One region of the Streptomyces sp. NPDC093544 genome, then DNA from elsewhere that is predicted to be linked to it. Evidence: riboswitches for the same ligand, from Rfam matches in the RefSeq annotation. Region 1 holds a riboswitch; the other holds the start of a gene.
What was found. Region 1 has a riboswitch for cobalamin ahead of AB0N66_RS10265 (CbtB-domain containing protein). Riboswitches for the same ligand answer to the same signal wherever they lie in the genome.

Region 1 (4,860 bases):
CCTCCTGACACTCGCCCGAACCGGCGACCAGCTCCAGGGCATCAAGAAGGGCGTCCTGGAACTGGCCGACGTGATCGCCGTCAACAAGGCGGACGGCCCGCACGAACGCGACGCGCAGGCAGCCGCACGGGAGTTGGCTGGCGCGCTCCGGCTCATGCACGGCAGGGACGCGGCCTGGACACCGCCCGTCCTGAGCTGCAGCGCCCGCGAATCGGCCGGCCTGGACACCGTCTGGGACCGCCTCGAACAGCACCGCACGCTGCTCGACTCGTCCGGCCGGCTCGCCGCCAAACGCCGTGACCAGCAGGTCGACTGGACCTGGACGATGGTCCGCGACGAACTCCTCGGCCGTCTGCACGCCGATCCGGCCGTACGGGCCTTGACGCCCGATCTCGAACGGCAGGTCAGGGACGGCGAGTTGACGGCCACGCTCGCCGCCGAACGCATTCTCCGGACGTTCGGCGGCGAAAGCTCCTGAACCACCCCGATGGCGTCGATGGCGTCGATGGCGTCGATGGCGTCGATGGCCGGAAACGCGAGAGGGCCCCGGATGGTTCCGTGGGCCCTGACTCGTGTGGCGGGTCGTGTCAGTTGGGGGCTGCGACCGGTCGTCCCGCTGCGGCTGTCGCAGGTTTGGGATGGAGCAACCGCTCGGCCAGTTCACCGAACACCAGGCCGAAGCCGCCCCACAGGGTGATCTGTATGGCCAGCGCCGAGACGCGGAAGCGCCACAGCACGGTGGCCGGGAAGTCGGCCGGCACCTCTTGGATGACGGGCAGGAACGCGTACGCCAGTCCGATCGCGACAGCGAAGGCGGCCAGCGCCGACACGGTGGCGTACCAGGTGCCCACCTTCGGGGCGAGCCGCTTGCCCAGGATGGTCGCGGCGATGGCGAGGAGCACGCTGAGCACCATCATCAGCAGGTACAGGGTGGTCCGCTTGCCGATGGTGTCGCCGTTGCCGACCGCGGGCGGGTTGGCGGGGTACTTGAGGAACGGCACGACGTACACCGCGAGCAGCGCGGTCCCCGACAGGAGCAGCGCCGTCGCCCGCGCGCTGAAGCGGCCCACGCGGCCGAGCGCGAAGCAGAAGGCGAGGGCGGCGATGCCACCGAAGGCGACCCCGTAGATCAGGACACCGGTGGCGAGCCCGGCGGTGGACTGAAGGCTGCGGGAGACGAGTTCGACCTCGTGCTCGTGGCCCGAGGCATGGGCCTCCTCGAAGCTGATCGCGCTGTCGACGCTCGGTTCACCGAGGAAGTAGGCGACGATCAGGGCGAGCACGCCGGCGCCGAGGCCGGCGAGCATGCCCCGCACGAGAAGGTTTCTTACTGTTGCGGAGTTCATGGGGTGAGCGGCGTCCTTCGTCAGTGGCAGGGGAAGCCGAGGAGATGGCGGGCGTCGTGCACCCACTCGTGGACTTCCTCGCCGGAGACGACGGAGGTGGCGCCTTGCTCAGCGCCGACGAAGTAGAGCAGGACCAGCATCAGAATGCCGAAGAAGACCGCCCAGGGGGCGATGTCCTTGAGCGGCAGCTTGGCCGGTATGACAGGGGTGGTGGTTGTCGGCTGGGCGACATGCTGCGCCATGGCAGGGCCTCCTCTGGGAGTTCGCGTCCCATCTCGGTGGTGCACTGGACGACGGCCACGGGTCTGACTTGGGGAGCACCCCAGGGGGCGTCCTCTTCACAGTGGCGCGACCGTGCCGGATTCTCACCAGCTTCCGTCTCGCCGTCGTCGATATCGGACCGACGGTACCGTGTGTCGCGTGCATGGCCAAGACCGCACCACCTGGCGTGATCTACCTCTCCCGCCAGGTGACGCGGCCGATGCGACCGGTGGGGCAGCGGTGGTTGAACCCGGGCGGCCGTTTGTCGATGAAGGCGCCCATGCCCTCCTTCTGGTCGGCGGTCGCGAACACCGCGTGGAACAGGCGGCGTTCGAAGCGGACGCCTTCGGTGAGGTTGGTCTCGAAGGCGCGGCCGAGCAGCCGGACGCCGTCCAGGATCACCTGCCGGATGGACGTTGCGTGCCGGCCCATCTTCCGCTCGTTGGGACCGAAGAAGAGGCCGGGGTCCTCCTTGTCGACGAGGAACGCGGAGATGCCGTGCGGGCCGTCCTCACCGGTGCGGGCCAGGACGACCTACACCCGGGAGGCGCCCGCGCCCGAGATGAACTGTTTGACGCCGGTCAGGACGTGATGGTCGCCGTCGCGGACCGCGCGGGTGCACAGGGCGGCAGCGTCCGATCGGGCGGCGCCGGGTTCGGTGAGGCATTGACTTGCTCTTCCTGCTGAAGCAGAGAGATTCTGGCCTTCCCGTCCTGACAGCCGTTCGGCGGTTCGGGATGCACTCAGGAGCCGTCCGGGTCCAGTTCGCGCGCGGGAGCCGCAAATCGCACGGGTGCCCGGAAGCGGGCCTTGCGGGCGGCCCGGCGGAAGGTGGTGAGGACCGCCGGGCCGGCCAGCAGGATGCAGACGAAGTTGGTGACGGCGCGGCCGGTGTCCCAACCCAGCGATGTGGCCAGGTCGAAGGCGAGGTAACGCTGCCACTGCTCGGTGAACGGCAGGCCGGGCAGGTAGGCGATGGAGCTGTTCGGGTCGAGGGAGAAGGGCCAGAAGGAGAGGTTGAGCAGGAAGCCGAAGAGGTAGCCGGAGAGCGAGCCGTAGCCCGCCAGGAGCAGCACCTCGCGCCGGCCGCTCGCCCGGGGCAGGAATCCCGCAAGCATGCCGACGAAGGCGCAGCCGAACATCTGGTACGGCATCCACGGCCCGACGCCGCCCGTGATGAGGGCGGAGGCGAACAGCGAGGTGCAGCCGAGGACGAAGCCGAAGCCGGCGCCGTAGACACGTCCGGCCAGGACGAGGACGAAGAAGACCGTCTCGATGCCCGCCGTGCCGGCGCCCAGCGGGCGCAGGGCCGCGTTGACGGCGGACAGGACACCGAGCATGGCGATCGCCTTGGAGTCGATACCGCCCTCGGCGATCTCGGAGAGCACCACGCACAGGACGAGCACCAGCAGCACACCGAAGATGAGCGGGGGCGCGTAGTTCGAGCCCAAAGCGCCCGGTGGGACGACGAACGGCCAGAAGAACGCGACCACGCCGAGGAACGCGGCGAGTGCCATCACGATCCCGACGCGCGGGGTGAGCCGGATGGCCGGGGCGAATGAGCGCGGGGTCGTCATGAGCCGGAGTCCCCGTCCAGCAGCGGGCGCACCTGATCGACCGTCAAGAAGGGCAGCGGGGCGAGGATCTTCGCCGTCTGCGGGGCGAACACCGGTGAAGCGACGATGACTTCGGTGGTGGAGCCGTCGGCGACGATGTCCCCCTCGGCCATGACGACGACCCGGTCGGCGGCCTGGGCGACGAACTCGACGTCGTGGGTGGCGATGACAACGGCCCGGCCCTCGGCGGCGAGCGCGTCGACGATCCGGGCGAGTTCCGTCTTGGCACGGTAGTCGAGGCCGCGGGTCGGCTCGTCGAGGAGCAGCACCCGGGGCGCGGCGGAGAGCTGGATGGCCAGGACGAGGGCCAGCTTCTGCCCCTCGGACAGATCGCGCGGGTGGGTGTCGTCGGAGATGCCGGGCGCGAGCCGGTCCAGGATGGCGCGGGCCGGCTCCCCGCCGCCCGACTCGGTGTCTGCCTGGGCGAGTTCCTGCTTGACGCTTTCGAGGTAGAGCAGGTCGGCGGGGGTCTGCGGGACCAGGCCGACGGCCTTGCGTGCCTCGGCGGCGGACAGCGTGTGCGGATCCCCGGGGGCGCCGACGACCTTTACCGTTCCGGCGCGGCGCGGTCCCGAGCCCTGGAGGGCCCACAGCAGGGAGGACTTGCCGGAGCCGTTGCGGCCCATGAGCGCGGTGACCTCGCCGCCGTGCAGGTCGAGGTCGACCGCTCGGACGGCCGGGACTCCGTGGTAGGTCACCGTCATGCCACGCGCGGTCAACAGCTGTGCCCTAGGGGTGAGTTGGAACGGACGTACGGGACCGGGCGTGTGTCCGGACAGGCCGGTGCGCAGGGGCGCGGCGGCCCGGCGGGCATCGCGGATGGACAGCGGCAGCGGGGACCAGCCGGCGGCCCGGCCGAGTTCCACGATCGGCGGCGCGATCGTGGACGTACGCAGGATGTCGGCGGGTGCGCCGATCACCGCGCGGCCGTCTCCGGGCAGGTGGACCACTCGGTCGGCGTACTGCACGACCCGTTCCAGGCGGTGTTCCGCCATGAGGACCGTGACGCCGAGGTCGTGGACGAGGCGGGTGACGGCGGCGAGGACCTCCTCGGCGGCCATCGGGTCGAGAGCCGAGGTCGGCTCGTCGAGGACGAGGACACGGGGGTGGGCGGTGAGTACGGACCCGATGGCGACGCGCTGCTGCTGGCCGCCGGAGAGTTCGTACAGGGCCCGGTGGCGCAGGTCGGCGAGGCCGAGCAGGTCCAGGGTCTCCTCGACGCGCTTGCGCATGGTGGCCGGCGGGATCGCCAACTGCTCCATGGCGTAGGCGAGTTCCTCCTCGACGGTGTCGGTGACGAAGCCGTCCAGGGGGTCCTGGCCCACCACTCCTACGACGTCGGCGAGTTCACGCGGTGGATGGTGGGCGGTGTCGCGGCCGTCCACGGTGACTCGGCCGTACAGGGTGCCGCCGGTGAAGTGCGGCACGAGCCCGTTGACCGCGCCGAGGAGCGTCGACTTGCCGACGCCCGTGAGGCCCACGACGAGGCACAGTTCGCCCTCCTCCACGGTGAGGTCGACCTCGCGCAGTGCGGGTTCGGTCGCGTCGTCGTAGTGGACGGTGACCTGGTCGAAGGTGATCACGAGACCTGGCCTCTCTGGACAGGGCTGGGCGGGGGCGCGACGAACCCGGCCGTC
Region 2 (4,860 bases), 210 kb from region 1:
GTTCGCGGGCGGGGTCGGCACGTAGTCGGGATGCCGGTCGTTGTCCGGCGGCTCGTAGCCGTCGGTGTCCGGCAGCGCGACCGGCAAGGCGTTCTTGTGGGCGAAGTCGAAGGCCGAGCTGAGGTCGCCGCTGATCGCGCGCCGCCAGGGCGAGATATTGGGCTCGTGCACGCCGAAGCGGCGCTCCATGAACTGGATGATGGAGGTGTGGTCGAGCGTCTCGGAGCAGACGTAACCGCCCTTGCTCCAGGGCGAGACGACGAGCATCGGCACCCGCTGGCCCAGCCCGTACGGGCCCGCCGTGTGGCTCGCGTCGCCCGCGTAGAGGTCCGGGCCGACGTCGACCGTGGACTTGCCCTGCGCGGCGGACTGCGGCGGGAACGGCGGTACGAGGTGGTCGAAGAAGCCGTCGTTCTCGTCGTACGTGATGAACAGGGCCGTCTTGCCCCACACCTCGGGATCGGAGGTGAGCGCGTCCAGGACCTGGGAGATGTACCAGGCACCGTAGTTGGCGGGCCAGTTGGGGTGCTCGGTGAACGCCTCGGGCGCGACGACCCAGGAGATCTTCGGCAGCTTCTTGCCCTGCACGTCGGCCTTCAGCTGGTCGAAGAAGCCCTCGCCCTTGCGGGCGTCGGTGCCGGTGCGGGCCTTGTCGTAGAGCGGGTCGCCGGGCTTGGCGTTGCGGTACTTGTTGAAGTACAGCAGCGAATTGTCGCCGTAGTTGCCGCGGTAGGCGTCGTCTATCCAGCCCCAGGAGCCGTTCGCGTCCAGGCCGTCGCCGATGTCCTGGTAGATCTTCCAGGAGACGCCGGCCGCTTCGAGGCGCTCGGGGTACGTCGTCCAGTCGTAGCCGACCTCGTCGTTGCCGAGGACCGGGCCGCCGCCGGTGCCGTCGTTGCCGGTGTAGCCCGTCCACATGTAGTAGCGGTTCGGGTCGGTGGAGCCGATGAGCGAACAGTGGTAGGCGTCGCAGATGGTGAACGCGTCGGCCAGTGCGTAGTGGAACGGAATGTCCTCGCGCGTCAGGTACGCCATCGTCGTCGACGACTTGTTGGGCACCCATTTGTCGTACTTGCCCTTGTTGAAGGCGGCGTGTCCGTCATTCCAGCCGTGCGGGAGGTCCTGGATGAACTGCAGGCCCAGGTCGTCGGCGTCCGGACGGAAGGGGAGCACGTCCTTGGCGCCGTCCGACTGGTGCCAGACCGACTTGTCACCCGATGTCGTGGCCGGACGCGGGTCGCCGAAACCGCGGACACCCCTGAGCGAGCCGAAGTAGTGGTCGAACGAACGGTTCTCCTGCATCAGGACGACGATGTGCTCGACATCGTCGATCGTGCCGGAGCCCTGGTGCGCGGGCAGCGCCGCGGCCCGCTCGATGCTGTTGGACAGCGCGGTGAACGCCGCTGTGCCGCCGGTGAGCTGGAGGAATCGGCGCCGATTCACTTGAGGCATGGGTGGGTGACCTCTTGTCCTGACGGAAGTGATGGGAGTAACGGAAGTACGGGATGACCGGGTGGCCGGGATGATCGGGTGGCCGGGATGATCGGGTGGCCGGGATGATCGGGTAGCCGGGTTGCTGCTGGAACGTGTGCGATTGGAGTGTTACAAGAGCACCAAACGACAAGGAAGGGCCTCGTGGCCCCTGCGTGAAACTAGGCGGTACGTGCGGCGAACGGATGTCAACCGAACGCCAATCTCGACTCCCGCAACCAACATCGGGCAAAACCCGCGGCGAAGTGGAGTGGGTCCGGACACGGACCGCATGTCTCATCTCACCATCCGGCATGTGGGCGTTGTCCCCGCGGCCACCCGAAGCCCTCTACGCTGGTCTGTGCAGCTGGTTCGCCCCGTCCGCCAGACGGGAGGCGTCGTAAGAGGGAACCCGGTGGGAATCCGGGACTGCCCCGCAGCGGTGAGTGGGAACGACCGCCGTCATACGCACTGGACCCGGGAGGGGCTGGGAAGCGACGGCCAGTAGGTGTCTCGTACGACTGGGACGCGCCCACAAGTCCGAAGACCTGCCCGCTGCCCGCGCGCGAGCCATCGTGCGCGGACATCCCGGTGACCTCGTGGGCGGGTCGGCGCACATATCCAGACGGACGACCGCGCCTTTGCGCGCAAGAATCGTTGCGTTCGGTGTGTCACCCCTTCGCGCTCTCGTCCCGTCGCCGGGATCTCAGGGATTCATCTCGCGAAGGAGATTTCCGTGACCACCAAGCCCGCAGCCGCGGCAGCACAGGCCACCGTGTACGGCTACCCCCGCCAGGGCCAGAACCGGGAGCTCAAGAAGGCGATCGAGGGTTACTGGAAGGGCCGCGTCGACGCGAAGACCCTCCGTGCCACCGCCGCCGACCTGCGCCGGACCAACTGGCAGCAGCTGGCCGAGGCCGGCATCCACGAGGTACCGACCGGCGACTTCTCGTACTACGACCACGTCCTGGACACCACGGTCATGGTCGGCGCGATCCCCGCCCGCCACCGGGACGCTGTCGAGGCGGACGCCCTGGACGGCTTCTTCGCCATGGCACGCGGCACCCAGGACGTCGCGCCGCTGGAGATGACGAAGTGGTTCGACACCAACTACCACTACCTGGTGCCTGAGCTGGGTCCCGACACCGTCTTCACCACCGACTCCACCAAGCAGGTCGACGAGCTCCGCGAAGCCCTCGCCCGCGGCCTCACCGCCCGGCCCGTGCTGGTCGGCCCGGTCACCTATCTCCTGCTCGCCAAGCCCGCCCCCGGCGTGGCCGCGGACTTCGATCCGCTGACCCTGCTGGACCGGCTGCTGCCCGTGTACGCCGAGGTGCTCGCCGATCTGCGAGCCGCAGGCGCCACATGGGTGCAGCTCGACGAACCCGCCCTCGTCCAGGACCGCACTCCCGCCGAGCTGAACGCCGCCGAACGCGCCTACCGCGACCTGGGAGGGCTCACCGACCGCCCGAAGCTCCTGGTCGCCTCGTACTTCGACCGGCTCGGCGACGCCCTGCCCGTGCTCGCCAAGGCCCCCGTCGACGGGCTCGCCCTCGACTTCACCGACGCGGCCGCGGCCAACCTGGACACGCTCGCCGCCGTGGGCGGTCTGCCGGGCAAGCGCCTGGTCGCCGGGGTGGTCAACGGACGCAACATCTGGGTCAACAACCTGGAGAGGTCACTCGCCACGCTGGGCACCCTCCTTGGCCTGGCCGGTCAGGTCGACGTGGCCGCCTCCTCCTCGCTGCTCCACGTCCCGCTCGACGCCGCCGCCGAACGCGACATCGACCCGCAGATCGTGGGCTGGCTCGCCTTCGCCCGGCAGAAGACCGCCGAGATCGCCACCCTCGCCAAGGGCCTCACCCTCGGCACCGACGCCATCACCGCGGAACTGGCCGCCAACCGGGCCGCCCTGGCCTCCCGCGCCGACTCGCCGATCACCCGCGACCCTGCCGTCCGCGCCCGCGCCGCCGCCGTCACGGAGGCCGACGCCCGCCGCACCCAGCCGTACGCGGAACGCGCCACCGCCCAGCGCGCCCACCTCGGCCTGCCCCTGCTGCCGACCACCACCATCGGCTCCTTCCCGCAGACCACCGAACTGCGCACCGCGCGGGCCGACCTGCGTGCGAAGCGGATCGACAACGACGGGTACGAGGAGCGCATCAGGGCCGAGATCGGCGAGGTGATCTCCTTCCAGGAGAAGACCGGCCTGGACGTCCTGGTGCACGGCGAGCCCGAACGCAACGACATGGTCCAGTACTTCGCCGAGCAGCTCACCGGCTACCTCGCCACCCAGCACGGCTGGGTGCAGTCCTACGGCACCCGCTACGTCCGCCCGCCGATCCTGGCCGGCGACATCTCCCGCCCCGAGCCGATGACGGTGCGCTGGACGACGTACGCCCAGTCCCTCACCGAAAAGCCGGTCAAGGGCATGCTCACCGGGCCGGTCACCATGCTCGCCTGGTCCTTCGTCCGCGACGACCAGCCCCTCGGCGACACCGCCCGTCAGGTCGCCCTCGCCCTGCGCGACGAGGTCAACGACCTGGAAACGGCAGGCACTTCGGTCATCCAGGTCGACGAGCCCGCCCTGCGCGAGACACTCCCGCTGCGGGCCGCCGACCGCCCGGCCTACCTGGCGTGGGCCACCGAGGCGTTCCGGCTCAGCACGAGCAGCGTGCGTCCGGACACCCAGATCCACACCCACATGTGCTACGCCGAGTTCGGCGACATCGTCCAGGCCATCGACGACCTCGACGCCGACGTCATCAGCCTGGAGGCCGCCCGCTCGCACATGCAGGTCGCCCGCGAACTGGCCGAACACGGCTACCCCCGCGAGGCCGGACCGGGCGTCTACGACATCCACTCCCCGCGCGTGCCGAGCACGGACGACGCAGCGGCCCTGCTGCGCAAGGGACTTGAGGCCATCCCCGCCGAACGGCTGTGGGTCAACCCCGACTGCGGCCTGAAGACCCGCGGCTGGCCCGAGACCCGCGCCTCGCTGGAGAACCTGGTCGCAGCGGCCCGGACGGTCCGCACGGAACTCGCCGGGTCCTGACTCCGCCGGGACGGCCGAGAGGGCGTGCGCCGGCCCCTTCTCGGCCGTCCCTGGTCGGTGCCCGGTACGCATGTGGCGCGTGGCTGTGATGTCGTACCCGAAGCACGTGCCCATCCTTCGGCACGGAGAACAGGAGCGAAGTAGTGACCAGCCGCGTCACATTGATCTCACCGGCGATGAACCGATCGCTGCGGGAGGCCCGGTTCGACGACGGCAGCCCGATCGATACGAGCGGCGCCGCACGCGCCGAGTCCGCCGCCGACACGCTTCCCACCGCCGACCGGGTGCTGGTCTCCCCCACGGTGCGCTGCCGGGAGACGGCGTCGGCGCTCGGG

Region 2: linked by a shared signal. The riboswitch ahead of metE (5-methyltetrahydropteroyltriglutamate--homocysteine S-methyltransferase) and the one ahead of AB0N66_RS10265 (CbtB-domain containing protein) in region 1 are both predicted to bind cobalamin.

The regions. Positions count from the first base shown of each region.
Region 1 is NZ_JBFBEA010000006.1:62,397-67,256, forward strand. Features, by position in the region: gene meaB (methylmalonyl Co-A mutase-associated GTPase MeaB) at 1-478, shown strand, start outside; gene AB0N66_RS10260 (CbtA family protein) at 588-1,346, opposite strand; gene AB0N66_RS10265 (CbtB-domain containing protein) at 1,367-1,588, opposite strand; cobalamin riboswitch at 1,624-1,766, opposite strand; partial or broken gene AB0N66_RS10270 (hypothetical protein) at 1,800-1,985, opposite strand; partial or broken gene AB0N66_RS10275 (acyl-CoA dehydrogenase family protein) at 1,986-2,282, opposite strand; gene AB0N66_RS10280 (ECF transporter S component) at 2,351-3,184, opposite strand; gene AB0N66_RS10285 (ATP-binding cassette domain-containing protein) at 3,181-4,806, opposite strand; gene AB0N66_RS10290 (energy-coupling factor transporter transmembrane component T) at 4,803-4,860, opposite strand, start outside.
Region 2 is NZ_JBFBEA010000006.1:270,438-275,297, forward strand. Features, by position in the region: gene AB0N66_RS11235 (phosphocholine-specific phospholipase C) at 1-1,452, opposite strand, end outside; cobalamin riboswitch at 1,822-2,041, shown strand; gene metE (5-methyltetrahydropteroyltriglutamate--homocysteine S-methyltransferase) at 2,207-4,525, shown strand; gene AB0N66_RS11245 (histidine phosphatase family protein) at 4,669-4,860, shown strand, end outside.